Regions from separate parts of the Ferrimonas gelatinilytica genome, predicted to be linked through region 3. Evidence: predicted binding sites of a transcription regulator. Region 3 holds the regulator's gene; each other region holds the start of a gene.

The links. Region 3 encodes sigma-54, which starts transcription at its own class of promoters, with help from an activator protein. Its sites were predicted from a motif close to GTTGGCACGNNNNTNGNNT; they were not measured.
Region 1: a site for sigma-54 is predicted at 2,406-2,424, ahead of ABD997_RS08050 (HAD-IIB family hydrolase). Genes of this name have one in related genera too.
Region 2: a site for sigma-54 is predicted at 3,844-3,862, ahead of ABD997_RS07945 (DUF3192 domain-containing protein). Genes of this name have one in related genera too.
Region 4: a site for sigma-54 is predicted at 3,803-3,821, ahead of glnK (P-II family nitrogen regulator). Genes of this name have one in related genera too.

What each region holds. Positions count from the first base shown of each region.
Region 1 is NZ_BAABLF010000008.1:167,967-175,744, reverse strand. Features, by position in the region: gene dinB (DNA polymerase IV) at 458-1,498, shown strand; gene ABD997_RS08055 (hypothetical protein) at 1,669-2,076, shown strand; gene ABD997_RS08050 (HAD-IIB family hydrolase) at 2,624-3,466, shown strand; gene ABD997_RS08045 (glycosyltransferase family protein) at 3,476-4,699, shown strand; gene ABD997_RS08040 (sugar phosphorylase) at 4,696-6,420, shown strand; gene nhaD (sodium:proton antiporter NhaD) at 6,436-7,683, opposite strand.
Region 2 is NZ_BAABLF010000008.1:145,181-152,958, reverse strand. Features, by position in the region: gene queF (NADPH-dependent 7-cyano-7-deazaguanine reductase QueF) at 1-97, opposite strand, end outside; gene syd (SecY-interacting protein) at 158-790, shown strand; gene exaC (acetaldehyde dehydrogenase ExaC) at 968-2,488, opposite strand; gene ABD997_RS07955 (Zn-ribbon-containing protein) at 2,570-3,352, opposite strand; gene ABD997_RS07950 (bZIP transcription factor) at 3,437-3,739, opposite strand; gene ABD997_RS07945 (DUF3192 domain-containing protein) at 3,902-4,279, shown strand; gene ABD997_RS07940 (DUF2789 domain-containing protein) at 4,304-4,534, opposite strand; gene ABD997_RS07935 (GNAT family N-acetyltransferase) at 4,612-5,229, shown strand; gene ABD997_RS07930 (DUF3301 domain-containing protein) at 6,498-6,908, opposite strand; gene ABD997_RS07925 (DUF3549 family protein) at 6,901-7,778, opposite strand, start outside.
Region 3 is NZ_BAABLF010000029.1:50,582-58,359, reverse strand. Features, by position in the region: gene ABD997_RS14060 (HPr family phosphocarrier protein) at 1-35, opposite strand, end outside; gene rapZ (RNase adapter RapZ) at 37-888, opposite strand; gene ptsN (PTS IIA-like nitrogen regulatory protein PtsN) at 885-1,331, opposite strand; gene hpf (ribosome hibernation promoting factor) at 1,331-1,618, opposite strand; gene ABD997_RS14040 (RNA polymerase factor sigma-54) at 1,642-3,081, opposite strand; gene lptB (LPS export ABC transporter ATP-binding protein) at 3,131-3,862, opposite strand; gene lptA (lipopolysaccharide transport periplasmic protein LptA) at 3,859-4,404, opposite strand; gene lptC (LPS export ABC transporter periplasmic protein LptC) at 4,391-4,942, opposite strand; gene kdsC (3-deoxy-manno-octulosonate-8-phosphatase KdsC) at 4,939-5,493, opposite strand; gene ABD997_RS14015 (KpsF/GutQ family sugar-phosphate isomerase) at 5,493-6,467, opposite strand; gene ABD997_RS14010 (calcium/sodium antiporter) at 6,483-7,442, opposite strand; gene ABD997_RS14005 (ATP-binding cassette domain-containing protein) at 7,603-7,778, shown strand, end outside.
Region 4 is NZ_BAABLF010000002.1:21,089-28,866, forward strand. Features, by position in the region: gene ABD997_RS01200 (ABC transporter permease) at 1-1,029, opposite strand, end outside; gene ABD997_RS01205 (Fe(3+) ABC transporter substrate-binding protein) at 1,026-2,024, opposite strand; gene ABD997_RS01210 (ammonium transporter) at 2,162-3,412, opposite strand; gene glnK (P-II family nitrogen regulator) at 3,423-3,761, opposite strand; gene nrfA (ammonia-forming cytochrome c nitrite reductase) at 4,083-5,465, opposite strand; gene ABD997_RS01225 (YacL family protein) at 5,682-6,047, opposite strand; gene ABD997_RS01230 (SlyX family protein) at 6,230-6,442, shown strand; gene def (peptide deformylase) at 6,464-6,985, shown strand; gene ABD997_RS01240 (COG3014 family protein) at 6,970-7,778, shown strand, end outside.

The DNA.
Region 1 (7,778 bases), on a different contig from region 3:
AAGGCGAATGCCTCACTCGATTTTCAGGCTGACCCGAGTGAAGCCACGGTAAGGCAGAGGAGAGGGCCTGCGGAGGCATGGGTGAAGGCAGAGGGCTTGAACGCGAGGGCAGGGATACGAAGCCGGACTTTGTCGCTCAGCAGCGATAGCGCAGCGGTAAAGCCGATTCTGATCGCTACCTTGATCTTACGGAGCGAGAGCGAGGAAGAGCAGCGACCGGAGGTAAATGGACCCGCTCTTTACGAAAAGGAAAGGGGGCTAAAAGCCCCCTTTGACTGCTGCCGCTAGGGCGACGTGCTAAAAGTGCGTCGATGTTGGCGTTGAGCAGCCAAGACCCGGGAAACCCTTTTTAAGCGGCTTCGCTTGAGTGCGGATCCGACCCCTTGGCGGATGTCGGGTCTGTGTTAGAATACTGTCTGTTTATACAGTAATTGTGGGATGGGCCGGCAGGACGGCGATGACGCAGCGCAAAATCATACACGTGGACATGGACTGCTTTTTTGCCGCGGTGGAGATGCGGGACAACCCGGAGTTGAGGGATAAGCCGATTGCCGTGGGCGGCCGTGCTACCGGTCGAGGGGTGATCGCGACCTGCAACTACGCCGCCCGCGCTTATGGTGTTCGCAGCGCCATGGCCAGCAGCGAGGCAATGCGCCGCTGTCCGCAGCTGGTGTTGGTTCCGGGTCGGATGTCGGTCTACAAGGAGGTCAGCGCGCAGATCCGCGCCATCTTTCGGCGTTACACCGACAGGATAGAGCCCCTCTCCCTGGATGAAGCCTACTTGGATGTCAGCGACGCTCCCCATTGCCGAGGCAGCGCCACCCTGATGGCGCGGGAGATCCGCGCCGCCATCCTGGCCGAGACCGGTTTGACCGCGTCGGCGGGGATCGCCCCCAACAAGTTCCTGGCCAAGATCGCCTCGGATGAGAACAAACCCAACGGTCAGTGCGTGATACTGCCGGGCCAATGTGCCGAGTTCGTGGCCGGACTGCCACTGCGCAAGATCCCCGGGGTGGGGCCCCGCACCGCCGAGCGGTTGGCACAAAGGGGGCTGCACCTTGGCGCGGACGTGCTGAAGCATACGGCGGTAGAGCTGGAGCAGTGGTTTGGCAAGTTTGGCCCGGTGTTGCATCAGCGAGCCCAGGGGATCGATGATCGTCCGGTCCGCACCAACCGGATCCGCAAGTCGGTGGGCGTGGAAACCACCCTGGAGCGGGACCTGCAGACGGAAGCCGACTGCCTGGCAAAACTACTGACGCTGTTGCCGGAGTTGGCCCGGCGGCTGGGCGAGCGTCCCTTCAGGGGACTCAGTGTGAAGCTCAAGTTCAGTGACTTTCAGCAAACCACGGTCGCCTGCCCCGCCAGTTCCCTAGACCCGGCCCGGTTGGCCTCATTGCTTCACACCGGGTTCGCCCGGGGGGGGGGGCGGGGCGTCCGTCTGGTTGGGGTGAGCGTCACCCTGGCCCCCCATTCCGACCCTCAACTCAGCCTGCTTTAAGCCTTTTTCCTCTCTGGGCGATGAAGGTGGAAAGATTCGCAAGTGACAAGAAGTCGCCTTGTTGATCTGGATCAAGTTGCGTTCCCATCTGCTGCTCTAGCCTGCAAGTAAGGGCTGGTTTTGATGTCGCCAGTGGTGGCCCCCAATCCAGCCGGCCTAGGGAGGTGAGTATGCGGATCCAAAGCCAATATCGTCAGCTGATCAGTGCCGTCGGTATGCTCTGTGCCGTCGCAGGGGTGCTCTTTGTCCTTGGTGTTTTCTTTCTCCAAGCCAAGCCGTTGCGGGATGCGGATTACTTCGACCACTACGTCGGTGAAAAAACCTACTGCCGTACCATCAACCATTATGCCGACAACGAGGCGACCCTGAATAAGCTGGTGGCCTACGCGGATGGCAATGCCATGCAGTACCTGCGTTGGCGCTTCGGTAAGGAGAAGGGCGGTGAGATGATCGAAACCTGCCGTCATGCCCGGCGCGACTACATCATCCAGCGCTGCAGTGAGCAGCCGGAACTCTCCGTGGAGGAGGTGGTTCTGGAGTTCAACCGCCAGGCGGTCAAGGATCAGGGCCTGATCTGAGCCGGTACCTTAGCTCTGACCGGGTTGCCCAGATTTGCCGTCTGAGCGTCTATGGCCACACAGAGCGACCAGCAGGTGTTGCAAAAGCCGACCTTGAGTCGGCTTTTTTCGTTCCGTGACGACCCCGGGTCTCCCATGCCGAGCTTAATGCTGTGCCCCAAATCGGTGTGGGGCGGGACAGTTGAATGCGGGTGTTCTGCCCCAAAAGGGCGCGCGCTGTCACCGGCCCATGCGCCTTTATGGTGCGCCTTTCCTCCCATGCGCCAGGCCTGTTAAAGGCATTCGGGTCCCTATCGCCACGATTCCCCTCTCTGTGTCCAACTGGCGTCGTTGGCCCGCTCCTTGCTCTGTTTCTTCTTGTTATTGCGCGACCTGGCTTGCGGCACTCTATCTTAAACAGGGAGACCCGCTGGCGTCAGGATGGCCACATGGCTGTCGGTCACGTCGAGCCAGGGTTTCACTGGCCCGTCGACTCGAACTTCCGGCAGGGGCCAGAGAGGGCAAAGACGGGAGTCGCGCAATTCGGATTTGTTACGTAGGACAAGGTATGACCGCTCGAAAAAACACGCTCTCCGAAACGCCACCGAGGCTGATCTTCACCGATCTCGATGGCACCCTGCTCGATCATCACAGTTACGACTTTGGCCCCGCGTTGCCGGCACTGGAGCGCTGCCGGTCGCTCGGGATCCCGGTGATCTTCAACACCAGCAAAACCCTGGAGGAGAGTCAGGCATTGGCCAGGGAACTCGGGATAGAGGCTCCCCTGGTGGTGGAGAACGGCTCAGCCATCTGGCTGCCTGCCTCTGCCCAGCATGCTACGGAGGCTGCGCGCGGAAAAATCGTGGTCCTGGGGGCTCGGCGCAGTGACCTGGTGGGTTTCCTGCACGCGCTGCGGGAGCAGGAGGGGTACAGCCTGCAGAGCTTCAGTGACTGGGACAGCGCCACTCTGGCCGCCCACACCGGCCTCTCTCTTACCCAGGCGTCCTCCGCCCAACAGCGGGCCTACAGTGAACCTTTGTTGTGGCAGGACACCGAGCATGCCTTTTTGCACTTCCAGTCCCGGGTGCAGCGGGCGGGCTACCGGTTGCTCCGGGGAGGGCGATTCCTCCATCTGCTGGGGCAAACGGACAAGGGGCGTGCGTTGCGCTGGCTCTGCGATCATTACCACGGGCTTTGGGGCCAGGCCCCACGGGTGATGGCCCTGGGGGATGGTCAGAACGACAGCGCCATGCTGGAGGCGGCCCAAATCGCAGTCCAGGTTCGATCCCCGGTGCACCCCTTCCCCACGCTGTCGAGAGCCTCTACGAATGCCCGTGTGATCCAGACTCAGCTCTGCGGCCCCGAGGGCTGGAACGAGGCGGTCCAGGCCTGGCTCGACGAAACCCAATAAGGAGATTTTATGGCGGATTACTACCAGAACGGCATCATTACCACCCTGCACAATCTGGCTGACCGGCCGGTTGAGGAGATGGAGGCGGAGCTGTGCCGCTTCTCCCAGGCCCGGCCACTGGGGTTGGTGCTGCCATCGCTCTATTCTGAGTTGCAGACACCGGCGCTGCCCGCCATTGTCGAGGAGTTGGCCAAGGTTCCCTATCTGTCCCAGGTGATCATCGGGCTCGACCGGGCCAGTCGTGAGGAGTATGTCCACGCCCTCGCGTTCTTCGATCAGCTGCCCCAGCACCACCGTGTCCTCTGGCATGACGGGCCCCGCTTGCGGGCGCTGGATGCAGAGCTGCAGGCACGAGGATTGGCGCCGGATCAGCCGGGTAAGGGGCGCAACGTCTGGTACTGCTTCGGTTACGCCATGGCGACACAGCGGGTGGAAGCCCTGGCCCTGCATGACTGCGATATTCTCACCTATGATCGCAGCCTGCTGGCCCGACTCATCTACCCGGTGGCCAACCCCACCTTCAACTACGAGTTTTGCAAAGGCTATTACGCCCGGGTGGCCGGGGGAACCCTCAATGGCCGGGTGACGCGGCTGCTGGTGACACCGCTGATCCGGGCGCTGAAAAAGATTGTCCCCGAGTCCGATTACCTGGAGTTTCTCGACAGTTTCCGCTATCCACTGGCGGGGGAGTTCTCCTTCCGTCTCGATGTGCTCAATGACCTGAGGATCCCCAGTGACTGGGGGCTGGAGATTGGGGTGCTGGCGGAGATGAAACGCAACTACGCCACCAACCGGCTCTGCCAGGTGGATATCGCCGACCGCTACGATCATAAGCATCAGGATCTCAGTGCCGGGAATGACAGCGGTGGTCTGTCACGGATGTCCATCGACATCATTAAGGCGATGATCCGTAAGCTGGCAACCCAGGGTACCGTGTTCAGCCCCGGGGTACTGCGTACCATCAAGGCCACCTATTACCGTATCGCCCTGGATTTCATCGAGACCTATCGCAGTGATGCCATCATCAACGGACTGGACCTGGACATTCACAAGGAGGAGAAGGCGGTCGAGCTGTTTGCTGAAAACATCATCAAGGCGGGCAACCATTTCCTCGATAACCCCATGGAGACCCCGTTTATCCCCAGCTGGAACCGGGTGCTCTCCGCCATGCCGGATGTATACGACCGCCTGGTGGATGCCGTGGAGTCGGATCATAAGGAGCTGGCTTCATGATGACGCTCTCCACCCGGGTTGCCCAATTACTGGGCCCGCTGTATCCCGATGAAGAGGTCAAGGTGCTGGCGGATGAGCTGATAGAGATCATGCGCCTGGTGCCGGGCGGACCGGAACCGGAGCCCTACTGCAACCAGTGGGACGAGAAAGACCTGTTCGTGATCAGCTACGCCGACACCCTGCTCTCCGATGCCCGCTTGCCACTGGAAAACCTGAATCACTTCCTCGGCCATTACTTGGCGGAGTGCATCAGCGGGGTTCATATCCTGCCGTTTTTCCCCTACAGCTCCGATGATGGCTTCGCGGTGATCGACTACTACCAGGTCAATCAGTCGGTGGGCGACTGGCCCCAGATCCGCGAGATCGCCAGCCGCTTCGACCTGATGGCGGACGTGGTGATCAACCACTGCTCCAGCCGCAGCGGCTGGTTCGAAAACTTTCGCCAGGAGAAGTCACCGGGCAAGGGTTACTTCGTCGAAGCCGATCTCAGCTGGGATCTCAGCACCGTGGTGCGCCCCCGTACCAGCCCCCTGCTTAACCCCGTCCAGACCCTCAGCGGGGAGCGTCTGGTGTGGTGCACCTTCAGCCCGGACCAGGTGGATCTCAACTTCGCCAACCCGGAGGTGCTCAAGGAGTTCGTGGCGATCCTGCGCTTCTACCTGGAGCAGGGGATCCGGGTGTTTCGTTTCGATGCGGTGGCGTTCGTCTGGAAGGTCCCGGGTACACCCTGTATCAACCTGGAGCAGACTCACATCCTGGTGCGCCTGTTGCGGCTGCTGGTGGAGCACCAGCGGCCGGACGCCATCATCATTACCGAAACCAACATCCCGCACCGGGAGAACCTGGCCTATTTCGGCAACGGCAACGAGGCCCATGCCATCTACAACTTCTCCCTGCCGCCGCTGTTGCTGCACACCCTGTTGACGGGCAACTGTCGGCACCTGCGCAACTGGCTGATGACCCTGCCACCGGCTCGCAACGGCACCGCCTATTTCAACTTCCTCGCCTCCCACGATGGCATCGGCCTGCGGCCGGCGGAGGGGATCCTCTCCGATGGGGAGATCCAGCAGATGGTCACGGCGATGGACGCCTTCGGCGGCCGGATCTCCTACCGGGGCCGGTCAGGCGGTCAGCGCAGCCCTTACGAGCTCAATATCAGCCTGTGGAATGCCATGGCCGGCACCGCTAAGGGGGAGGATGAGTGGCAGTTGGCACGCTTTCTCTGTGCCCACGCCATCATGCTGGGGATCGAGGGGATCCCGGCACTCTACATCCACTCGCTGCTGGGGACGGAGAATGATCATGAGCGGGTTGCCAACAGCAACCACAACCGCCACATCAACCGGCACAAGTGGGATTACGCCAGGCTGTTGGCCCTGCTGGCGGACGCGGGAAGTCACCACCACCAGGTGTTCGAGGGGGTAAAGCGGCTGATGGCAATCCGACGTGCTCAGAAGGCGTTCCACCCCAATGCGACCCAGTACACCCTGCAGCTGGGGAATGAACTGCTGGGGTTCTGGCGTCAGAGCCCGGACCGGGAGCAGAGCATCTTTGCCATCCACAACGTGAGCGACCAGCCCCAGCCGCTGCCTCTGTCGGCACTGAACCTGATCGACACCGAAACCTGGAGCGACTTGCAAAGTGGCATGGAGCTGGCCGATCTGCAGGCGACCCTGACCCTGCAGCCCTACCAGAGCCTTTGGCTGAGTAACCGGGCCTAATACCGCCCGGCTCGCTCAGATCAGGCCACCGGCCCAGTAGGCGCCGAGGTAACCGAAGGAGTAGGCGATCAGCAGGTAGAGGCCCATCCTCAGGTAGCTGAGGAAGGTGAGCTCCTTGACCTTGCTCATGGCGATGATCCCGGCAGCGGAACCGATCACCAGCATGGAGCCGCCCACGCCGGTAGCGTAGGTGAATGCCAGCCACTGCTGGGGCGCCATGGTGATGTCGGCCTTGAGCAGGGCGGCGGTAAGGGGCACATTATCCACCGCGGCAGAGAGCATACCCATGGCGTAGTTGGCCAGCTCCGGTGGCAGCACCTGGTAAAGGCGGGTGAAGCCATCCAGCACCCCGATCTCCTTCATCGCCCCCACCAGCAGCAGTACTCCGACGAAGAACAGCAGGGTGTCGTACTCGATCTCGCGGATGTAATCGATGATCGCCTTGTCCACCCTCTTATGGCGCATCAGCAGCTGCGCCAACAGGAACATGGTGGCTAGGCCGAACAGGAAGGTCAGCAGCGGTGGAACCGAGTAGAAAACGCTCAGCAATAGAGTGGCGACGATGGTGGTCAAAAACAGTAGGGCGATGGCGATGTCGGTTTTCTCCACCGGTTTTAGCGGTGTCTGGGGCAGCTGCACCTGGCCATTCAGCCCTCGGCTGAGCAGGCCGGCAAGCAGCAAGACTGCCAGGGCCGAGGGAAAGATAAGCAGCATCAGGTTGTCGATGCTGATCTTGCCTGCCAGAAAGATCATCAGGGTGGTAACGTCACCGGTGATCAGCGAGACCCCGCCGGAGTTGACCGCAAAGATGATCAGGGTGACAAACTTCAGCAGCTTGCGCCGCTCCAGGCCCAATGATAGCACCACCGCCAGGGCGATCAGGGTGGCGGTGATGTTGTCGGAGATGGAGGAGAGCAGGAAGGCGAAGCTGCCGATCATGAACAGCAGTTTGCGCTCCGACAGGGTGGTGGGCAGTACCCGCCTCACCAGGGTCTGGATCAGCCCCTTGGCGTTGAGGTAAGCGACAAAGGTCATCGCTGCCATCAGGAACAGCCACAAGGTGGCGATCTCCAGGATGTTGTGCTCCAGCTTCTGGTGCAGGGTGTCCGGATCCCAGCCGTTAAGGGGGGCGATATAGGCGAGGATCCAGCACAGAGTGCCGAAGAAGAGGGTGGTTTTCGCCTTGTTCACGTGGATGATGTCCTCGATGACGATCAGCACGAAGGCGACGATGATGAGGGTCAGGATCAGGCCGTTTACCATGTGGGGCAGCACTCATTAGCGGGGGAGTCGGGCACGGCGGCAGTCTAGCAAAAGAGTCCGGTGCGCACAGCGTTGTGAGCCAGCGCACATTGCAC
Region 2 (7,778 bases), on a different contig from region 3:
GGCTGGGATCGTACTGGTCGTGGTACTGGGTGCGTTGGCCGAGGGTCAGGCCGTTGAGGGCGTCCGCGCCCTTGTAGGGATCGTGGTGTGACATGATCATCTCAATTCGTGACACAATATGGCATCAGTTTACCGTAATTCACCCAGTAAGAGGCCCATGATGCCGGAATCTCCCCTGTCCCATTTCATTCAGCGTTACCTTCAGGCCTGGCAGAGGAGCCTGGGAACTCTGCCCGCTTGCGAGCAGGATGAGCCGGGGCCGGCGCTGCAGGGCAGGGACGAGGAGGGGAGGGCTCTGTGGCAGCCGGTGGCCCAGCAGCCCCAGGTTCGCTTCGATAATATCGAGGCCGCGTTGTCCCTGACGCTCCATCCGTCGGTGAGCGCCCACTACGGCCAATTTTTTGCCGGGCCGCTGCAGTTTGACGCGGAATTTGGCCAGGGGGAGTTGCTGCAGCTTTGGAGCCCGGAGGAGCTGCCCCGATTGCAGGAGAACCTGATAGGTCACCTGATGATGAAGCGCAGCCTCAAACAGCCTGCCACGATCTTTATCGGCCTCCTGGGCGAGGGGGAAGAGATGCTGGTGCTGGAAAACGAGAGTGGCAGCGTGTGGTTGGAGATCCCGGGTCAACTCCCCCATCAACGTTTGGCGGAGAGTCTTGAGGGGCTGCTGTCTCAGTTGTCGCCCCGGGTGGCTTTGCCGCCGATGACGGCCGAAGAGGCAGTGCCGGATGAAGCGCCGGGTCTATTGCCCAGGCTGAAACGGATGTGGTCTCACCTGCGCCGGGGGTGATATCAGCTGTTGCCCTCAGGGGCGGCTCCTGACTCAGGCCGGGCCGCGCAGCCAGATAGGCCACCGCGTGGCATTGAGCTATGGACGCTGCCGATGGCCACAAAATTATGGCCAAAGCGCCATAAAGATGGGGGCCCAGAGGCCCCCATGGATGACGGGTTCTAAGGCACAGGGTCGTTAGAAAAAGCCCAATGGGTTGGGGTCGTAACTGATCAGCAGGTTCTTGGTCTGTTGGTAGTTCCCCAGTGCCTTGAGGTGGGTCTCGCGGCCGATGCCGGAGCGCTTATAGCCACCGAAGGCGGCGTGGGCCGGGTAGAGGTGGTAGCAGTTGATCCACACCCGTCCGGCCTGGATCCCCCGTCCCATGCGGTAAGCCCGGTTCTGATCCCGGGTCCAGACTCCGGCGCCCAGGCCGTACTGGGTGTCATTGGCGATGGCCAGGGCTTCCGCCTCATCCTCGAAGGTGGTTATCCCCAGGGTTGGGCCAAAGATCTCCTCCTGGAAGACCCGCATCTTGTTCTCGCCCTTGAGCAAGGTGGGCTGCACATAGAAGCCGTTTGCCAAATCCGGCGTGACCTTGGCTGCCTCACCTCCCAACAGGAACTCCGCCCCTTCGTTCTGGGCAATCTCCATGTAGGAGAGGATCTTGTCGAACTGCTCCTGGGATACCTGGGCGCCAACCTGGGTCTCGGTATCCAGCGGGTTGCCCTGGCGGATCTGCCGGGCCCGGTCGAGCAGGCGCTCGATAAACTGCGGATAGATGGAGGATTGGACCAGCGCCCGAGAGGGGCAGGTACACACCTCCCCCTGGTTGAAAAAGCCCAGTAGCAAGCCTTCCAGGCACTTGTCGAAGAAGGCGTCGTCCTCGGCCATCACATCCTCGAAATAGATGTTGGGGGATTTGCCCCCCAGCTCCAGGGTGACCGGGATCAGGGAGTCGGCACCGCAGCGCATGATCTGCTGTCCGACGGCGGTGGACCCGGTAAAGGCCAGCTTGGCGATGCGGTTCGAGGTGGCCAGGGCAGCTCCTGCCTCCTCGCCCATGCCGTTGACCACGTTAACGACGCCAGGGGGGATCAGATCACCGATCAGCTCCATCAGCACCAGGATGGAGATAGGGGTCTGCTCTGCCGGTTTAAGTACCACGCTGCAGCCCGCCGCCAGGGCGGGGCCCAGTTTCCATGCGGCCATCAACAGGGGAAAGTTCCAGGGGATGATCTGGCCCACCACGCCCAGAGGCTCGTGGAAGTGGTAGGCGGTGGTGTGCTCATCAATCTCGCCCAGGCTGCCCTCCTGGGCCCTTATCGCACCGGCGAAATAGCGAAAATGGTCGACGCAGAGGGGCAGGTCAGCGTTAAGGGTTTCGCGGATCGCCTTACCATTTTCCCAGGTTTCCACGTACGCCAAGGTTTCCGCGTGCTGCTCGATGCGGTCGGCGATCTTCAGCAGCAGGTTGCTGCGCTCGGTGGGGCTGCGTTTGCCCCAGTCGGCCTGGGCGGCATGGGCCGCATCCAGCGCCAGGTTGATGTCGTCGGCGTCAGAGCGGGCCACGGCGGCAATCACCGAGCCATCCACCGGGGAGATATCGTCGAAGTAGCGGCCATTAACCGGCGCGACCCATTGGCCGTTGATGAAATTGTGATATTGGGACTGGAACTGGAATGGGGCACCCTCGGTGCCGGGCTTGGCGTAGATCATGTCGCTTCCTTTCTGACTGAGAGGGAGTGATCACCCTGCGCGCAAACGCCTCTGTGGTTAATTCGACCTTAGTCGACTCCGTCAGCCATGCTGCAGATCCCAGGAGAGATTAGAGACCAGGCGACAGGGTTCGCACTTGAAGGCGAAGAGATCGTGCTGCGGGGATTCCAGTGCCCAGTCTCGGCTGCCGCAGCGTGGGCAGGGGCGCTCCCGCTCCTCCTCCAGGCTGCTGCCCCCGACCCGGTAGAGGTAGTAGTAAGTGGGCACCTTGGTGAGGTACTCCAGTCGACCTCGGAGATCCCAGCCCCGGCGAAACAGGACACTCTCTACCGATGCGATCTCATTCAGGGCCGCATGCTCCACCGCACCACTGCCGGCCATCTGCAGCTCGTCACAGGCTTGCCACTCCGTCTGCCACTTGATCAGCGCCTTGTGATCGCCATTGAAGCTGGCGGGCAGGCGGTAGAGGGGAACCGGTTGAAAGCTGTCCCCATCGCGAACCGGAGAGCTGCTATGCACATAGGTGGTATAAAGCACCTGCCAGTTGACCGGGGCCTGATCGGCACAATGGTCGGCGTTGATGTCACGTCCCAGCAGCTTGAAACGGGGCTGGAGCAGCTTGGCTTCGGTCAGCTGGGCCAGAGCATGACGGCCCCAGGAACTGGTGTGGCGGTGTTCCAGGCTGTCCCGCCCCGGGCACATCACACGTAGGCGAAACTCCGCTTCCTGCTGCACCAGCGGAAACTCCCGTCCCAATACCTGACCGTTGTTGCGCCACGCCTCCATCAGTCCATTGATCGCTTGTTCCACCGCGGTGAGGGTGGTGTCGGCAAAACATTCGAATCGGACTTCAGCTAGGTACATGGGAGCTCCCGACGGTTCACTGGAAAAAGGGGCGTCAGTATAGGGCGGTTGTCTGTGCCCGCCAACTGGAAGCCCCCAGGGGAGTTATTTCTGCCGGGCCAGCAGTTGGGCAATCTCTGCCTGCAGCTGCGTTACCAGCGCTTCCAGTGTCGCCACCCTGTGCTCAAGCTCTTCAAGATCTGAAGCGCTTGATGGACCGGCTTCGGGGGCGGCGGGCATGGTCTGTGGTGCCTCGGCAAAGGCGTCCGGATTGGCCTTGTAACTTTGCAAGGCGCTGATCAGCATGGGGAGAGGAAAACGATGCCCGGTTTGCTTTTTCAACAGGGCCAGGGTGGGGCCGGTGTCGTGCAGGCGGCAAAGTGCGGCGCGAATTTCAGGTTCCATCATGTTCGGGCAAAACCGTTAGTGAATTTCGCTAAGAGTTTGCCTGATTGAAAACTGTAAGCGCAACGGGAAATAATTATACCATTGATTTAAAGGTGATTTTCGTGGTTGGCACGACTTTTGTTATAAGCACTGCGAACCCTTAATGAACACAGGATGTCAACGATGAAAAAAACCATACTTGCGGCCACCCTTGCGGCGATGGCGATCACCAGTTTAAGCGGTTGCGTGGTAAAGGTGGGCGGTGACGGCGGCTGGGACGCGGATCACCTGAGCAGCTGGGAGAAGCAACAGGAGCGCAATCGTAAGAACCTGGCCCAGATCAGCCTGGGTATGACCGTGGACCAGGTGCGCGTCATTATGGGTACCGCAGATTTCAACGAAGTCTATCAGAAGGATCAAGGGGTGGTTCAGGTACTGTATTACCGAACCCATCGCCTACACGGAGATGGCGTAACCGAGAAGGAGGAGTGCACACCGGTGGTTTTCCGTGACGGTGCCGTCACCGGTTGGGGTGAAACCGCGGTGAACTTGGCTATCTGATCGCCTCCCGGGCCGCGAGTCTCCCTATCCCCGCAGCAGGGTGTCCAGAATATCGATGGTTTCTACCCACTCGGCATCCTGCTGCTTCTCCTCCCTGAGAAATGCCCGTTGTGACGGTGTCCAGAATGGGGCCTCCTCTAAAGCCTGCTCCGGCGCCAGCCGGTGGGTTGAGATGAAGTGGTCCATCGCGGTTTGCTCCGGATCCAGTCCCAATTGTTCAAAAAGGTGGGTTAAGTCTGTGGGTGTGGTGTCCATCGATTGCTCCTGAGCTTGATTTTTACCTAAGTTTTGACCGATGTTTGCATTGGTCAAGTTTTCATCAGGAGAGTGCCATGGAGCCGGCGGTTGCCCCCTCACCGGAAGTGCGTTATCTCAGTGCGGATGATCTTCGTGTCGCCGCGTCCCTTCTGCTTCAGGCATATCGAGATGATCCCTTTTTTCGTTCCGTTTTCCCTGCGGATAACTATGAGCAGCGCCTGCGTGCGGCGATCCGGGAGGAGTTGCATGAGTTGTGGCAGCGCGAGCAGATCTTTGTCGGCCTGGAACTGGAGGGTGCCCTTGTGGGCGTGGCGTCTCTGCTCGACGGGGCTTACCCGCTGGGCCAGGAACGTTTCTGGAACTGGCGTCTGAAGATGGCGCTCGGAACTGGCTGGAGCGGCGCCCGTCAATGGATGGCGCGGGAGCAGGAGATCCTCGAGCGCCTGGATTTCGATCGTACCCATCTGCTGCAGTTTGTGGCTGTGGCCCCGGCCTACCGTCGACGCGGCTATGGTGCTCAGCTACTGAGCTCGGTCATTGCACTGGAGCGAGAGCGACACATCAATGGGCTCGCCACAATGATCTATTGGCCCACCCTGAAGCCTCTGTTTGAGAGCCTTGGCTTTAATCCCATCGCTGAGTTGAATGTTGGTCAGGTGACCGGAAGCTTGTATCAGGCTGATTTAAGGTGAAGGATCTCTGATATCTCGTGTAAGAGATTGTCCATTTCCCTTGGGAGAGTATTGCCCGTCAGGGTCCCGAGTTCTTGCCGGTCTTTTATTTTATCTCGATGTAAGTCAAAGGTTTCGTAGTGGTGTACGGAGCGTTCTTTGGTTGCGGGCCCGTAGCGTTTGAGTAAAGGGGTTGTGGTCAGGGTGGATTTGCATAGAATGGGAGACACCAAGGAGCGGTAACTGGTTTCATGGCTTGTCTGACAAGGAGTTGGCCTGCTGGGAAATGAGTGAGTGGCGTGCTGTTACCACAGGGAGTGGGACAGGAACGGATACTCAGGCGGATGGGGATGTTCGCCGCAGGGAGGAAAACGCGCAGTTTCGATTGTGCGCTGAGTGCCAGGATGATGCTCTGCCAGGATGGTTAGAACGGTTTGTTCAGGGAATGCTGATGGAACAGCCAAGGATGATGCAGGGATTGGCAAGTGACGCAGGGATGGGCCAGGGAGTGGCGCCAATTTAAGCGGGATAGCTTGACACGTACCTTAAGGGCCGCAACTTTGTTGCGGCCCGCTTTTTTATGGCCCGGTCTCTTATCGGCGCCAGCATCTCTTCTTCGCATGACCAGCTTGTCCGCTACCGTTCTTTAACGCGGCGACTTAACCCGATGATTGTTGAGTCGAATTTCTCTTTACCCTGTAAGAAAATGTCCCGCCGAAGCGGTGTGGTTATCGTGCTTTGATAAGTCAAATTTTTGATTTTTAAAGACATTTATCCCGGTTGACGGTTGTGCCTTGGATTTCAGATAAAAAACCTTTTGTTAACATTGGGTTGTTTGTCGATATCACTGAACTAGACTCTGGTTTTGTCAGGAAACGACAGATAACCCTTCGGTGGCAGCAGGATGCGGTCATCGAAACAATGGGTTAATCAAGGAAGATGTAGGACCGCTCCAGGATGGAGCATGTTCGGCCGCAGGATGGGGCCGTCACAAGGAAGTGAGTACGTTGAGCGTGTTGGCCACCAGGGATAGGCAGGATGCCGAGGGTGGCACACCCCAGGGAAGGGGACTTCGCAGGAGCGGGGACACGGGAGTACAGGGAAGCTGATGGATCAGCTAAGGAAAGTGCAAGGAGCATCGGTACGCAAGGAGGATGCAGGGAGCATCAATTCAACACGGATAGTTGGCGTAGATGTGGTACCCGAACCGCAACAGGTAACTGTTGCGGTTCTTTTTTTTGCTTGTTTATGCGGTGAAGTTCAGCGAGAGGGCACACTGGCGAGGAGAGTCAGCAGCGTTTTGAGCCGCAGCTGCTTTTACTGCCGCAACCACTACTGCTGCAGCTCCCCATGCCTATCCGTCCCCGGTTGGCGGGAGCTTGTTGCCATTCCGGCTCCGGGTAGAGTGGCAGTGTTGCCTCATTCAGTCGCGGCCCCAGAAACGCCATTTTGGCGGTCAGGCTGTTGAGGCCATCGGTACTGAATTCGACCTGGTATTCGGTGCGCCAGCCCAGCCCATGCCCCGGGATTTTGCCAAGTCTGGCTTTGACTCGGGCGACATTGAGCAGCTGCAGTCGCCGCTGTTGGCACAGCCGCTGGGCGTGAAAGCCCGCGGCTTCAGAGATCTGTCGCAGTTGCCAGAACAGCATGGCGATTACGCCACAGCAGAGCAGTAGCATCAGTTCCATCAGGCTAAACATGGTTGCGGCTCCTCAGGGTTTGGCGCAGGCACAGGATCGCATCGGCCAGTGCTTTGGGGCGTGCGGGATCCTGCACCAGGGCCAGGATGGCCCCCCGAAGCTGGGGAATGGCGACCAGATCAACAAAGATCTGTTCGAATGTTTCTGACCGGGCCTCGGCCAAGTGCCCAAGGTATCGATTCAGGCGCCCGGGATCCAGCCCCTGCCAGAGCCGAGCGGCGATGGCGATCAACGTCTCGTCATCCAGCGTCGGTTGGTCCAGCAGGAGATCCAGCCCCTGCTGACGCTGCAGGGGGCAGCCGGCGATGGCCCGGATAGCCATCAGGCGCTGCGGCCCCGAGGTTTCCTGCATTGCCAGCATCAGCCAGGCGTCGGCGAGGGCATCGTTCAGGGAGAGGTGTTCGCAGACGCTGGCAAAGGCGTGCCGTGGCTCCGGCGGAAGGGTTTTCAGTGTTTCGACAACCTGTGGGATGTCTTGAGGCGGGAAACGGCAGAGGTAGTCCGCGAACCCCTGAAGGCCGAGCTGTGGCCACTGCTGAGGGTCGCTGTGCCCACAGAGGTAGGCCTGCACCGGGGCACAGTGGACAGTGGGCGGCTGCGCCAGCTGTTGCCGAACGCGAGCGTGGAACAGCGCCATCTTTTCCTGGGTAGGCGTGAAGGTGAAAGGGTTGTTGTTCAACCGCTCCTGCTGCTCCGGTGCCATTGCCGCTGCGGGATCCTGACCCAGGGCCTCCACCACCATCTGCAGGAACTGACTGCGCGCCGCCGGGTTGAGTTTTCCCTGTTCATCCAGCGGCAGCTTGAGAAACCAGACAAAGTGCTGAGTCGAGCGCTGGGGATCCCAAAACAGGATCCCAAGCCAAGCATGCT
Region 3 (7,778 bases):
AGACGGTTGACCACCTCAACGTCCCGTTCCAGCATCTCAGGACCCGGGCAGTTCGCGGTGACGCAGTTGCACATCTTTGCGATGGCGTCGGAAGCGCCGTGCCAGCTCTTTGGCGACGTAGACGCTGCGATGCTGGCCCCCGGTACACCCGATGGCGACGGTCAGGTAGGCGCGGTTGTTGCGCTCCAGCATCGGTAGCCAGTTGAGCAGAAAGCGCTCTGTGTGATCGATAAAGCGCGCCACGCTGTTGTGCCGTTGGAAGAAGTCCGCGACCGGCTGATCCAATCCGGTCAATGGGCGCAGGCTCGCTTCCCAGTGGGGGTTGGGCAGGAAGCGAACATCGAACAGGTAGTCGGCCTGCTTGGGCATGCCGTGCTTGAAGCCGAATGACTCAAACACCAGCATCATCGGCATGGTGTCCTGCTCGTCGTTGAGACGTTTACGCAGCTCGTCCGCCAGCTGGTAGACGGAGAGGTTGTCGGTAATGATGTGGTGATCGCAGTTCTGTGCCAAGGGCGCCAACAACCGCCGTTCCTCGGCGATCGCCTCGGCCAGGGGGCGACCATCCCGCGACAGGGGGTGCATTCGCCGGGTTTCGCTGTAGCGCTTCAGCAGGTGATCATCGCCGGCATCGAGATAGAACAGCTGCAGATCGATGTTGCTGTCGAGCTGGCCTCGAAGATGGGGGATGTCGATCTTCTCCAGCGGCAGATTGCGAATGTCGAGGCTGACCGCGACCTCCTTGCTGCGCCCCTGTTGCGTTCGCAGCAGCTGTGGGAGCAACTCCAGTGGCAGGTTGTCGACGCAGTAAAAGCCGAGATCTTCGAGTATGTGTAGGGCGACGGTTTTACCGGCGCCGGAGCGGCCGGAGAGGATGATTAACTTCACTGGGTTAGCAGCTCATAGAGTTCTCGATCATTACAGGTTTTGCGCATCGCCCGACAAAGCTCCTTCTGGCTGAGCAGGGCCGCCACAGTGCGCAACGTTGACAAGTGGGCCTGATGATCCTGCTCCGGAACAAAGAGGGCAAACAGCAGGTCGACCGGCTTGCCATCGATGGCATCGAAGGGGATCGGCTCCTCGGTTTTGAGCAGCACGGCGATGGGAGTGGTGATCCGTTCGAGGCGACCGTGGGGCAGGGCGATGCCGTTGCCGATTCCGGTGCTGCCCACTTTTTCCCGGGCTAACAGGCTCTCAAACAGTTCATGTTGGGGGAGATCCGGGCACTGGCGAGCAGCCAAATCACTGATCATCTCCAGTGCCCGTTTCTTGCTAAGGCCGGGCGCAGCACAGTGGGTGCGCTCCGGCGTCAGGAGTTGCGTGATTTCCATTAGTGTCTGGAAATTTTCTCTTTGTGCTTAATCACTTGGCGGTCAAGCTTATCCACCAGACCATCGATGGCCGCGTACATGTTTTCGTGCTCATGGGTGGCAAACACCTCCCCACCGTTGACATGGAGCTTGGCTTCGGCGATCTGCTGCAGCTTCTGTACATTCAGGATCACGTGGACATTGTTGATGTGATCAAAATGCCGTTCTAGTCGCTCAAACTTTTCATGCACATAGTTTCTCAAGGCGTCGGTCAGTTCGATGTGGTGCCCGGTAAGATTGATCTGCATAAGTAAGCCTCCATTGCGCTCTGTTACAGTACTTTGCGCTGGTTTGACGGGGGGATGGAGAGGGCTTCCCGGTATTTGGCGATGGTTCGCCGTGCTACCTGGATCCCCTGCTCCGCGAGAAGCTGAGCCATCTTGCTGTCGCTGAGGGGCTTTTTGGGACTCTCGGCGGCCACCAGTTTTTTGATCAGTGCGCGGATGGCGGTGGAGGAACACTCACCGCCACTGTCCGTACTGACGTGACTGGAGAAAAAGTATTTCAGTTCGTACACCCCTCGAGGGGTATGCATGAATTTCTGTGTAGTGACCCGGGAGATGGTGGACTCGTGCATCTCCACCGCTTCGGCGACGTCATTGAGGACCATGGGCTTCATCGCTTCGTCACCATACTCAAGAAATCCTTGCTGAAACTGGACGATGCAGTTCGCCACCTTCATTAATGTCTCATTGCGGCTCTCCAGGCTCTTGATGAACCACTTGGCATCCTGCAAGTGACCGCGAACAAACTGACTGTCGCCATTGTTTCTGGCCCCTTTTGAGAGGGCGGCGTACTGTTCGTTGATACGGATCTTTGGGACCGAATCCGGGTTGAGTTCCACCACCCAGCGTCCCTGTTTCTTGCTAACGGAAACGTCCGGTATCACATACTCGCTCGCGCTGGCGGAGATCGCGCTGCCTGGACGGGGGTTGAGAGATTGGATCAGTTCCATGGCGGCCCTTAACTCATCTTCTTTGAGTTTAGTGCGCCGCAGGAGGGTTCGAAAGTCGCGGTTGCCCAGCAGGTCCATATGGTCGTTGAGCAGGCTGATCGCTTCGCTGCGCCAGGGGGTTTTGGGATCGAACTGGGCCAACTGGACCAGCAGGCACTCTGCCGGATCCCGCGCGCCACAGCCGATAGGATCGAACTGCTGGACACGCTTGAGTACCGCCACGACCTCGTCCAGGTCGATATCATCCAGGCCCTGCGCTTCTTGCACCTCTTCGATATCAACAGTGAGATAGCCATGCTCGTCAATGGCGTCGATGATGGTGGTGGCGATGGCACGATCCCGATCAGTCATCGGGGTGAGCTCCATCTGCCAGAGCAGATGGCTGTGCAGGTCTTCGTGGGTTTCCCCCTGGTAGAGATTCTCATCGTCGTCGCGCACCGGCCCGGCGGGGGCGGCAGGCGCGGCACTGTAGACATCGTCCCAGGTGCTGTCCAGCGGCAGGTCATCGGTCATCTCGGTTTGGCTCATCGCCTCGCCGGTTTCCATTTCCGAGCGCTCCTTCGGGGCAGCTTCCGGCACCTCCGCATCCTGACCTTCAAACTCATCAACCTGCTCCAGCAGGGGATTGGCCTCAAGTGCTTCCTGGATCTCCTGTTGCAGATCCAGCGTCGACAGCTGCAGCAGGCGTATCGCCTGCTGCAATTGGGGCGTCATGGTCAGGTGTTGCCCCAGCTTCAGCTGCAGTGACGTCTTCATCGAGGTAATGCCCAATCCTTGTGTCGTAAGTCCCGCTTTAGCCGGACGGTCAGAGCTTGAACTGGTCGCCGAGGTACACCGAGCGAACCAGTTTGTTGTTGAGCACCGCTTCCGGTGCGCCCTGTGCGATCATCTCCCCGTGGCTGACGATGTAAGCGTATTCGCACACATCCAGAGTTTCGCGCACATTGTGGTCGGTGATCAAGACACCTAGGCCCCGCTCCTTGAGGTGTTCGATGATCTTCTTGATATCGATAACCGAGATAGGGTCTACCCCGGCAAAGGGCTCATCGAGAAGGATAAACTTGGGGTCCGCTGCTAGGGCTCGGGCGATCTCCACCCGACGACGCTCACCACCGGACAGGCTCATGCCGAGGCTGTCACGAATATGGGTGATGTTGAACTCCTCCAACAGCTGCTCCAGCTTGTGTTCCCGCTCCTGTTTCGACAGCTCCTTGCGGGTTTGCAGGACCGCCATCAGGTTGTCGTAGACACTCAGCTTGCGGAAAATGGAGGCCTCCTGTGGGAGGTAACCGATCCCCTGGCGGGCCCGGGAGTGCATGGGCAGCAGGGTGATGTCACGATCATCGATCTGAATACGTCCCTTGTCGTTCTGCACCAGCCCCACCACCATGTAGAAGGTCGTCGTTTTCCCCGCCCCGTTGGGGCCGAGGAGGCCGACGATCTGCCCGGTTTTCACCTCCAGACCGACGCTCTTGACGACCTGACGACCGTTGTAACTTTTGGCCAGTTGTTCAGCCTTGAGCACGCTCTCGGTCATGGTTGAGGCTCCTGCGCTGGCGCTGGCGCTGGAGCTTCCGGCTCCGGCTCTACCTTTTTTTCCTCTTTGGGCATGAAGATGGTGGTGATCTGTTCATCTTTGCTGCCCTCGGCGGTCAGGCGCTGTAGCCGGGCGTTGTAACTGATGGTTTCGCCCCGCACCAGGCTATCTGCCTGGCTCAGTTGCGCGTTGCCGCTCATGGTCAACAGCTGGGTATTGACGTCGTAGCGGATCTCTCGGGCCTCGGCCCGGGCCATCAGGCCGTTCTCCATCACTTGCTCGTAGGTGGCCGGGTTGCCGGTGGCGATCATTACCTGGCGGCTTTTGTCCTCCGAGGACTCAAGTATCAGGCGGTCCGCCTCGATGCGCAGGCTGCCCTGGACGATCACCACGTTGTCCCGATACTCAAGTACCCGGTTGGTGAAGTCGCCACTGGAGCTGTTAGCGGTCACTTTGACCGGCTGGGTAAAATCGGCCTCGGAAGCCAAGGTTTGCGGAGCCAAGGCTAACAAGCCCAGTAAAATCAGTTTATTGCACTTCATAGGTAGCGCTTACCCTGTCTTTGAGTTCGATCCGGTTTGTATTGAGATCCGCCCAGAGGCCCCTGGCTTGCAAGGTAAAGGTGTTACCCTCTGCGCGAATCATGGATTCGGTGGTCATGACCATGGTTTCCAGGTCCAGTGCCAGCTGGTCAGTATGGATGGTTTGCAGCGGCTCACCGGGTTCGATGGCGGTGACCACCACCTCCTGCTCCAGTAAAAGGTAGCGGTTCTGTTGAAGCTGACCGGCCTCGGACTGGATCTTCCAGACACCATCGCCCCCCTCTGGGTAGAGCAGGTACACGGGTCGGGCGAACTCGGTCAAGGCGTCATCCTGGAAATGCTGCATTTGGTCGGCTGCGATCTCCGCATTGAGTCGGCCGCTGCTGTCGTAGGCGCGGGTGCGCAGACTTCGAGCGATGAAGTCGGGTTCGGTTTCCGGGCTGAGCACCGTCTGGTCGCTGCCCGTATTGAGGGAGCGCCAGTAGAGACCGGCGGCCATGGTCAACAGCAGCAGCCCGGCCAGCAGCTCTCGCTTCATACGGACATGCCCTTGGCGTCGGCCAGTTTGCCTTGGGCTTGGAGCAGCAGATCGCAGAGCTCACGGACGGCGCCGAAGCCTCCGGGCAGCTGGGTCAGGTAGTGGGCATGGGGACGCAGCGCAGGGTGTGCATCCTGAACCGCCACCGCGAGTCCAACCTGCTGCATGACGGGTAGGTCGACCAGGTCATCGCCAATGTAGGCGCACTGCTCGTCCTCCACACCCAGTTGTTGCTTGAGGGTCTCATAAGCGGAGAGCTTGTCCTCGCATCCTTGGATGATCTGCTGCACCCCCAGCGCGGACATCCGCTGTTGGACGATGGTGGAGCGTCGTCCGGTGATTACCGCCACCGGGATGCCGGCATGCTGTATCGCCTTAACACCGTAGCCGTCGCGGGTGTGGAACGCCTTGAGCTCCTCGCCATCATTGCCCAGGTAGATACGGCCATCGGAGAAGACGCCGTCGACGTCACAGATCAGCAGACGGATCGACTCTGCCCGCGCCAGAATGTCGGCGCTGACCGGGCCATAGAGGGTAACAATGGGTTCCATTACAAGACTCCCGCTTTCAGCATATCCATCATATTGAGCGCCCCTTCCGGTTTGCCGTCAACATCCAGAGTGATAAGGCCATTAATTTTACGCGATTCCATCAGTTGCAGTGCCTCAGCAGCCAGGACATGGCTGGCGATGGTGACCGGGTGACGACTCATCACCTCGCCGATGGCGGTGCTGTGGATATCGACACGGGCATCCAGCACCCGGCGCAGATCGCCATCGGTAAAGATCCCGCTTAGTCTGCCGGCGTCGTCGACCACCGCGGTCATTCCCAGCCCCTTGGCGGAGATCTCCAGCAGCGCTTCCGAGATGGTCACCTGTTCCTTTACCTGGGGCAGGCGCTCGCCGCTGTGCATCAAGTCTGACACCCGCAGTAGCAGCTTGCGTCCCAATGCCCCACCAGGATGGGAGAGGGCGAAGTCGTCGACGGTAAACCCACGGGCCTGCAACAGGGAGACCGCCAGGGCATCCCCCATCACCAGTGTCGCGGTGGTGGAGGAGGTTGGGGCCAGACCCAGCGGGCAGGCTTCCTCGGCGACGGTGATGCAGAGGTGGTGCCGGGCGAGTTTGGCCATGCTCGACTCCGGCTTGCCTGTCATGGCGATCACGGGGATACCCAGGCGCTTGATCACCGGCATCAGGGTCAGAATCTCATGCGCTTCGCCGGAGTTGGAGATGGCGATCACCACATCCTGGGGGGCAAGCATGCCGAGATCACCGTGGCTGGCTTCGCCGGGGTGGACGAAAAAGGCCGGGGTGCCGGTACTGGCCAGGGTTGCGGCGATCTTGTTACCGATATGGCCGGACTTGCCCATGCCCATCACCACCACCTTGCCCTTGCAGGCGAGCAGGGTTTCGCAGGCGGCTACGAACTGATCATTGATAAAGGTATGCAGATTGTGCACGGCCTGGGCTTCGATCTCGATGACCCGTTTGGCCCATTGATGCCACTGTGAGGCGTCAGACATCGTCTCTCCTAGGGATCATGCTGCAAATAGACTGTATTGATAGAGAATAAAGGCGCTAAGTAACGTCGCACCAGCCCATCGCCCTATGATGCGACGGCGTTTGAGCAAGAGTAACAGCAGAGGTGCCAAGCTGGTAGCCAGCATGAAGTAGAAGTCCCGCCCAGCGGCAGCGGGATCCAATGCTCCGGGGGCAATGAGGGCGGGGATCGCCAGAACAGCCAGGATATTAAACAAGTTGGAGCCGACGACATTACCGATCACCAAGTCATCTTCATTCTTGGCCAGTCCCGCCAAGCTCGCGGCCAGCTCTGGCAGGCTGGTTCCGACGGCGATGATGGTCAGGCCAATCACCAGGTCCGAAAGACCAAAATGCTTGGCGATGATAACGGCGTTGCTCACCATCAGTTCCGCGGCCAGCGGCAGCAGTATCATGCCCAGTGCCAGCCAGCCCAGAGCGTGGCTGTTAGGGACACCGATGGGGATCTCGTCATCGCTCTCCTGGATCAGGGGGTCGGTGCTGTCGCGGTTGCGCAGCGCGGCGATCACCAGGATGGCCATCACCACGGCGAAGGCCAGCGCCAGCAGCAAACCGTCGAGTCGGGAGAGCTGCAGGTCATTCATGAGGTAACCGGCCAGGACGCTGGCCCCCAGCATCAGCGGCATCTCCCGTACCAGGGCTGAACTGCCCACCAGTAGCGGACGTATCAGGGCGGTTACGCCGAGGATCAGGGTGATGTTGGCGATATTGGATCCCACCACGTTGCCGACGGCGGTATCGAGGCGGCCGTCCATGGCGGCACTGGCCGCCACCATCGCTTCCGGCGCCGAGGACCCCATGGCAACAATGGTCAGTCCGATAATCAGCGGAGGCAGTCCAACATTTCGGGCCAGCGCGGCAGCACCGTAGACAAAGCGATCGGCACTCCAGGCCAGCAGGCCGAGGCCCAGTAGCAGGATAACAGTGTTGATAATCATGCCGTTTCGACGGGAAGGTTGGCGGTGGCGCGCATTGTCCCCCGATGGCAGGGAAAAGAAAAGGGGGGAAGATTGTTAACCAATTGTTTGGCACGTAAACTGACCACCTTGCCTGCCGATAACAAAGGAGTCGACGGACACTCAGGTGACTCGTCAGATCATGCAAAACTCAGCAGACCAAAAAGCTAAGCCATTGATTGAGGTTGAGGAGATGACTTTTCGACGGGGCAGTCGTGTCATCTTCGATCGGGTCTCAATGCGCATTCCCCGGGGGGGGATCACCGCTATCCTAGGCCCATCCGGAATCGGAAAAACGACCCTGCTGAAGCTGTTCGG
Region 4 (7,778 bases), on a different contig from region 3:
CGTTGCCACCGCCACCAGCGTTGAGATCAGCAGGCTGTTCCAACTGTACTGACCAAAGTGGCGCAGCGCCGAGGGGTCAAAGTAGTGCCAGGCATAATCCAGCAGGATCAACGCCGGCAGGACAAAGGAGAGCCCAAGCAGCAGGCTGCAGTAGCCGGTTGCCAGCCAGGCGCGCCAGCCACGCAGTTCGTAGGCGTAATCTTCACTCTTTCCTTCCGCCTTTTGAAACCGCTCCTGACGGGCCCGGGCGAAACGTTCCGCAAACATCAGCACGGCGATCACCAGCAGCATCAGGGTCGACAGGCGGGCCGCACTGGCCATGCTGCCAAAGCCCAGCCAGGTGTCGTACACCGCTGTGGTGAGGGTATTCACGGCGAAGTAATGGACAGTGGCGAAGTCCGCCAGTGTCTCCATCGCCACCAGGGAAAGGCCCACCACGATGGCCGGGCGGGCCAGGGGCAGGCTGAGGCGAAAGAAGCTTTGTGTCGGGGTGCAGCCCAGGGTTCGGCTGGCCTGGATCAGGTTACTGGCCTGCTCCAGGAAGGCGGTGCGCACCAGCATGAACACGTAGGGAAAAAGCACCAGCGCCAGCATCAGCGCCGCGCCGCCGAGGGAGCGGATCTCCGGGAAGAGGTAATCCGTCGGACCACTCCAACCCATGAACTCCCGCAACGCACGCTGCACCGGGCCGGCATAATCGAGCAGATCCGTGTAGACATAGGCGACGATGTAGGCGGGCATCGCCAACGGCAACAGCAGGGCCCACTGGAACACCCGCTGGCCCGGAAACCGGCACATCGCCACCAGCCAGGCTGCAGGCAACCCCAGGGCCAGGGCGCCGCAGGCCACCATCAGGATCAGGAGGACGGTGTTGATGACGTAATCCGCCAACACCGTTTGACGCAGGTGGTCAAAAACCGCCTGGTCAGGATCCAGAGATTGAAATATCAATGCCGCCAGGGGTAACAACAGGACGGCTACCGTGAGGTAACCGCCCAGGCTCCAGCGACGGGAGAGTGTTTGGATCAAAGATCAAACCTTACTTCGTCTAACAGTTTCATCGCGGCGGCGTGGTATACCGACAGTTGGTATACCGGCAACTCATCGGCCTTGAAGGCTCCCCAGGAAGCCACCATCTCCGAAGGTGCTACCGCCGGGTTTACCGGGTATTCAGCATTCAATTCGGCGTACACCGATTGGGCTTCCGGCTGGGTCAGGAACTCCAGCAGCGCCTTGGCGCCTTCGAGGTTCTTAGCGTGCTTGGCTACCACCGCGCCGGATACGTTGATGTGGGCACCACGATCCCCCTGATTGGGGAAGTTGATCACCACCTGCTCCGCAACGGGGCGTTGCTTGGGATCTTTGAGCATGGCGCCGTAGTAGTAGCTGTTGCCGATGGCATAATCGCATACTCCCTCTGCCACTGCTTTGATCTGGGCCCGATCATTGCCCTGCGGCTTGCGAGCCAAGTTCGCTTTGACCCCTTCCAGCCAGGTTTTAGCCTCCGCTTCGCCGTGGTGGGCGATCATGCTGGCGATCAGGGCCACGTTGTAGGCATTTTTACCGGAACGCATACAGATCTTGCCGGCGAACTCCGGCTTGGCGAGGTCTTCATAGCTCAGCGCAACCGGTCCGAGGCGATCTTTCGGGGTGTAAACCGTGCGGGCGCGCAGCGTCAAAGCAAACCACTGGTTATCCGGGGAGCGATACTGGCTGGGGATGTTGCGGGTCAGAACCTCGCTCTCCACCGGCTGGCTCAGCCCCATCTCCACCAGAGTGGCCAGGCGGGAGATGTCGGTAGTCAGTACCAGATCCGCCGGGGAGAGACGCCCCTCACGCTTAAGGCGCTCCTCCAGACCAGTCTGGGCAAACACCACCTGTGTCTGGATCCCGGTCTCCTCGGTAAACCGCTCCAGCATCGGCTCGATCAGAAACGGCTGACGGTAGGAGTAAACGGTGACAGTCTGGGCAAAAGTGGCGGTGCTGATCAGAAGCAGGACCGTGGCGAAAAGGGGTCGAAACATGATGTGTCTCCAGCAGATTCGAAAATGAGAATAATTCCTTTTAGCAGTTAAAGATTACTCAGTACGCCGCCAGCTGGCAATCTCCGAAGCACAAAAAAGGCCCCCGAAAAGGGGGCCTGGTTCAAACTTTTGGTTTTTTATCCGGCGGTTTTCACAGTGATGAATTCCGGATAGGCATCGACTCCACAATCCGACATATCCATCCCCTGGTACTCCTCCTCTTCGGAGACGCGGATTCCCATGACCGCCTTGAGAATTCCCCAGGTGATGAGGCTGGTAATGAACACCCAACCGAAGATCACCGCGGCGCCCAGCAGTTGAGCACCCAGGGTGGCCTCACCATTGGAGATGGGCACCAGTACGAGGCCCAGCAAACCGCAAACACCGTGCACTGAGATCGCGCCCACAGGGTCATCAATCTTGAGCTTATCCATCCCCACGATAGCGAAGACCACCACGCCACCGGCCACGACACCGATGACCGCCGCCAGGCCCAGGGAGGGGGAGAGAGGGTCGGCGGTTATCGCCACCAGGCCAGCCAACGCGCCGTTGAGGATCATGGTCAGATCCGCTTTGCCCCAGGTCATCTTGCATACCACCAGGGCCGCAAGCGCGCCGAAGGCGGCGGCGGAATTGGTGTTCACGAAGATCTTGGCCACAGCAGACGCGTTCTCTGCATCGGATACCAGCAGTTGGGAGCCGCCATTGAAGCCGAACCAACCCAACCAGAGGATAAAGGTCCCCAGGGTCGCCAAAGGCATGTTGGAGCCCGGAATGGGATTCACGCTGCCATCGGCGTTGTATTTGCCCTTACGGGCACCTAAAAGAAGCACTCCGGCAATTGCCGCGGCCGCACCCGCCATATGGACGATGCCGGAACCGGCAAAGTCGACAAATCCGAATTCAGAGACAAAGCCACCCCCCCAGGTCCAATATCCCTCCATCGGATAGATAAAGCCGGTGAGAACCACGGCAAATGCCAGGAATGCCCAAAGCTTCATGCGCTCAGCCACCGCCCCAGAGACGATGGACATCGCCGTCGCGACAAACACCACCTGGAAGAAGAAATCCGACTCCAGGGCGTGATCCGCGCCATCCGCCTGGGTACCGATCAAGGCACCAAAGCTTGGCAGCCAGCCCGCTTCTGCGTTGTCTACGTACATGATGTGGTAACCCACAAGCAGGTACATGGCACAGGCAATCGCGTACAAGCACATGTTTTTGGTCAGGATCTCCGTTGTGTTTTTAGATCGCACCAGGCCCGCTTCCAGCATGGCGAAGCCCGCCGCCATCCACATCACCAGTGCACCGGAGATCAAAAAGTAAAAGGTATCAAGGGCAAAACGCAGCTCAGTGACTGTCAGGCCCAATTTCGTTAACTCTTCCATGGTGTCCTCCTTAGAGCGCTTCCGCGTCCATTTCCCCGGTGCGGATCCGCACCACCCGGTCCAGGTCTGTCACAAAGATCTTGCCATCGCCAATTTTCCCGGTTCCCGCGGCCTGGGTGATCACCTCGATCAGGCGGTCCACCTGGTCGCTCTGAGTGGCGATCTCCAGTTTCACCTTCGGCAGGAAGTCGACCTGGTATTCGGCCCCGCGGTAAAGCTCCGTGTGACCCTTCTGACGACCGAAACCTTTGACCTCGGTGACCGTCAGTCCATCGACGCCCATCTCCGCCACGGCTTCGCGGACATCATCCAGTTTGAAAGGTTTAATGATTGCGCTGACCAGTTTCATCCCGTTCTCCTCGTTCACGCACTGCGCTCTTGCCTAGAACTTATCAACTCCCGTGCCATAAATTTTTACCCTATCATTTCAATTGCTTACAAAATAAACTGAGCGCAAAGAGAGGGATGTCGCACCGAAACTGACCAAGGTTCAGGCCGCAGGCACCAGTTTGGTGCACAGCCAGGCCCTGCCTTGGGGTGAATTCATCAGCGGGGGTTTGGAGCGCCCAGCGGTACCATGGTGATACCAGTAATGGGATGGGCCATGGCGAAATGGGCGGGAAGCAAAACGGCTCCCCGAAGGGAGCCGCATCGATCTCATGAGCCAGGATTATGGGGCATTGGCACCATACTTCTCCTGATACGCCTTGTCCCACTGAGGCACCTGCTCCTCCAGGAAGCGGGCCTTCTCCGCATTCATCTTATCCATATCCATCCCCAGCGCCGCCTGGGCCGCCGCCTTGGTGGAGATGTCTGGCACAGCTACGGCCTCCATGACACCATGCTTGGCCAGCACCCGCGCCAGCGAGGTTCGCGCATTGGCACTGCGCTCGAGTGAGGAAGCCAGCAGCCTGAGCGCCTCTTCCGGGTTGTGGGCATGGATCCCATGAGACGCAATAGCCATGTCCCAACGCCACTGAGCATGACGGATGGCGGTCAGCGCCTCGGCCATCTCCGCCTCAGTCGCCCCCGCATCCCAGGCTGCCTTGGCTTCAAAGTGGGCATGGACCAGCTGCGTCTCGGCCTGAATACGGGCATCGAGCACCATCTTCTTGTAATCCGCGATCACCCCCTGCAGGGTCTCCTTGCTCTGGGAGTGGCAGCGTGCACAGGTGAACTCGAACTGATCGAACGGGTTGCCCACGTTATGGTCGGTGTATTTCTTGCCTTCGGCATTGGTCACCCTGGGCATGTGACAATCGGTGCAGGAAACATCGTTGCGGCCATGGGTTCCGGTCAGACTGGTTTCAAAGCCGGGGTGCTGAGCCTTGAGCATCTTCGCCCGGGAGAGAGCGTGCGTCCAATCCGCAAACTCGATGGCGTCGTAGTAGACCTCCATCTCGTCGGCTTTGGTGCCGTTGTCCCAGGGAAACTTAACGAAGGTGCTCTCCTTGGTGAAGTAATACTCAACGTGGCACTGGCCACAGACCATGGATTGCTTCTGAGACTTGCTCGCTTCCTCCCACTTCCAACCTATGGTGTCCATCGCCCGCTGGGCAAAAGGCACCGATAGGCGCAACCGGGCATTATTGTCATGACAGTTGCCGCACCCGATCTCCTGAGTGATCTCCGGGCCACCCTTGGCCCACTTGCCGCTGAAGTACTCCGCTTCACCGTTGGTCTCGATATAGCGCGGGACATCGGGGGACTTACAGGACCAGCACGCCATCGGCATTGGCCCTTCGCTCGGCCCCATGGGACCGCCGGTGCGTAGGGTCTGACGCACATCCGTCACGGAATAATGATGGCCGCGGGCCTTGTTGTAGTCCTTGGCAAAGCCGTAGCCCGCCCACAGGATCACCAAATTGGGATCCTCCGCCAGGGCATCCACCACCTCACTGCTTTCGCTGGTCTTTTGCCAGGACTGATGCTGGCGCTTGAAACGTTCAAACTTGCTGTTATCCGCCTCGGTGATCGACTCTGCTGCCTGACTTGCTCCCATCACCAACACCGCGGCCATAAGCGCGACACAACGCCGTTTTACCCTGTCCATCTGTTTCTCCCAGTTTTGAATATGACTCACCTGCAGATGAAACTAGTTCACTTGCGAGTGCTTTACCACTGCTTTTGTAAGGTTATTACTGGGGTAGGATGACGTCGGGCGCTCTGCCCTATAAAGAACCTAACGTGATGATAGTTATTCTATTTTTCCCTTAAATTTTGACACTAAGCGATGCGTACCTCTGGCCTGTTTCGCTGGGGAGTGAGTTCAATGTCCCAGCAAAAACGCGTGCCAGCTCTCCAGCAGCATCAGGAAATCCTCCAGACCACAGCACGCTTCTGCCTCAGCATCGTAAAGGTTCAACTCCAGCGATTCAGCGGCGTCATCCTCCTGGTGAAGGCGGTGATCCTGGATCAACACCTCGTCCGCTTCCGCCACAAGACTCTGTTCCCGCCCCTCCTGTCGGTACTCGCTGCCCGAGCGCAAAGGCAGGGCCTTGAGCGCTTGCATCAGGGCGGCCACCGCCTCAGGTGTGGACAACTCCTCCTGGACAAAGCGCCCTATCGCCTCATGACCCATCGACATCACGACCATCGGTGGACCGCCCCACTCGCGGCGAAATTCATATTCCATGGTGCTCTTCATAATTGGTTGGCGTTTGTCACGATAGTGTAACCCAGCGGGTTGGCGGCCGGTTACAGGCCCCGCACCGAACGCTCAGGGTTCAGCCCGCTTTTGATGGGGGAATGGAGGGAGAGTTTGGTAAACTGACGCCCTCCGGGGCTTATCCCCACTTTAATGACTCAAGGAACCCCATGAACGACTATGGCCAACGCCTGCTGGATCTGGAGACCAAAGTGGCCTACCAGGAGAGCACCATCGATCAACTGAACGACACCCTGGTTCGTCTCAACGCCGAACTGGCCAAGCAGTCCGAGCAGATCCGACTGCTGGCGCAGCGACTAAGATCTATGCCCAATAGCCAGATCGCCGACAGCAGTGAAGAGACACCGCCACCCCACTATTAAGACCTGGAGGCCGCCAAGCTGATGACCGCTGCGATTGCACAACTGGGCGAACCCGTTTTGCGCCGCCGGGCCGAGCCGGTTGACCACTTCGATGATCGGCTGGGAGCGCTGCTGACCACCCTGACCGACACCATGCACGCCAGCAACGGGGTCGGTATTGCTGCCCCGCAGATCTTCGTTTCTCAACGGGTGATGATCATCGCCTCCCGTCCCAATCCCCGTTACCCGGATGCGCCCATAATGGAACCTCTGGCGATGATCAATCCGGAGCTGGGGGAACCCCAGGGTGAGTGGATAGAGGCCTGGGAGGGCTGCCTGTCGGTACCCGGGATCCGCGGCAAAGTGCGTCGCCGCAATGCGGTGAGCGCCCGTTTCCAGGATGCCGACGGTCGCTGGCATCAGCGTCACTTCGAGGGCTTCGTCGCCCGCATCGTGCAGCACGAATTTGATCACCTCGAGGGGCGAACCTTCCTCGACCATATCACCAACGGCAGCGATCTTATCGCCAGCAGCGTCTGGGAGCGGCAGTGCCAAGGCGACTGAAAGCCCTTCTCCTGGTCCTGCTGCTGGCTGGATGCGCCGGCAGCAGCCTGTTTCAGCCCTACCCCAACCGCATTGCCGCCGTGCAGGCGCAGATCCAGCGGGGCAACGGGGACGCCGCCCTGGCAAGCCTGGCGAACCACGTTGATGATGGGGATGGCCTCCTCTATGCCCAGGAGGCGGGACGAATCGCCGCCTTGCTCGGGGATACCCCGGCGAGTCTCGACTACTACCGCCAGGCGATGGCCGACTACGACCAGCTCGACTGGAGAGCGATCGTCTCCTTCACCGACATCAGTCAGCAGTTGGGCGCTGCCACGGTTTCGGAAAACCTTTTAGCTTACCGGGGCCAGGCGTTTGAGCGGGTCATGCTGCACCAGCAACAGGCCCTGAACTACCTGTGGCAATCGGATCTGGAAGCCGCGCTGGTGGAGGTACGTCGGGCGGACCAGGCCCAGATCCTGGCCCAGAAGACCTACCGGGAAAACCTCAAGTCTCAGAGGGCGATCAGCAATGCCAGCATCGACGCCGAGCTGACCCGGCTAGACCGCCAGGCGGGCAACGCTCCGGATTCCTTCATCAACCCCTACGTGTTGTTCAGCAACGCAGTCATCTATGAAGCTGCCGGGCAGCCCAACGATGCCCTGATCGATCTGCGTAAAGCGTTGCAGCTCAGACCTGAAAATACCCTGCTTCAGCGGGAGGTGGTACGCCTGGCGTGCCAGCTAAATATCGACTGCGACACTCTGGAGCGTCAGTTTGGTGCGCCGATACCCGCGCCCTCCCAGAGCGGTCG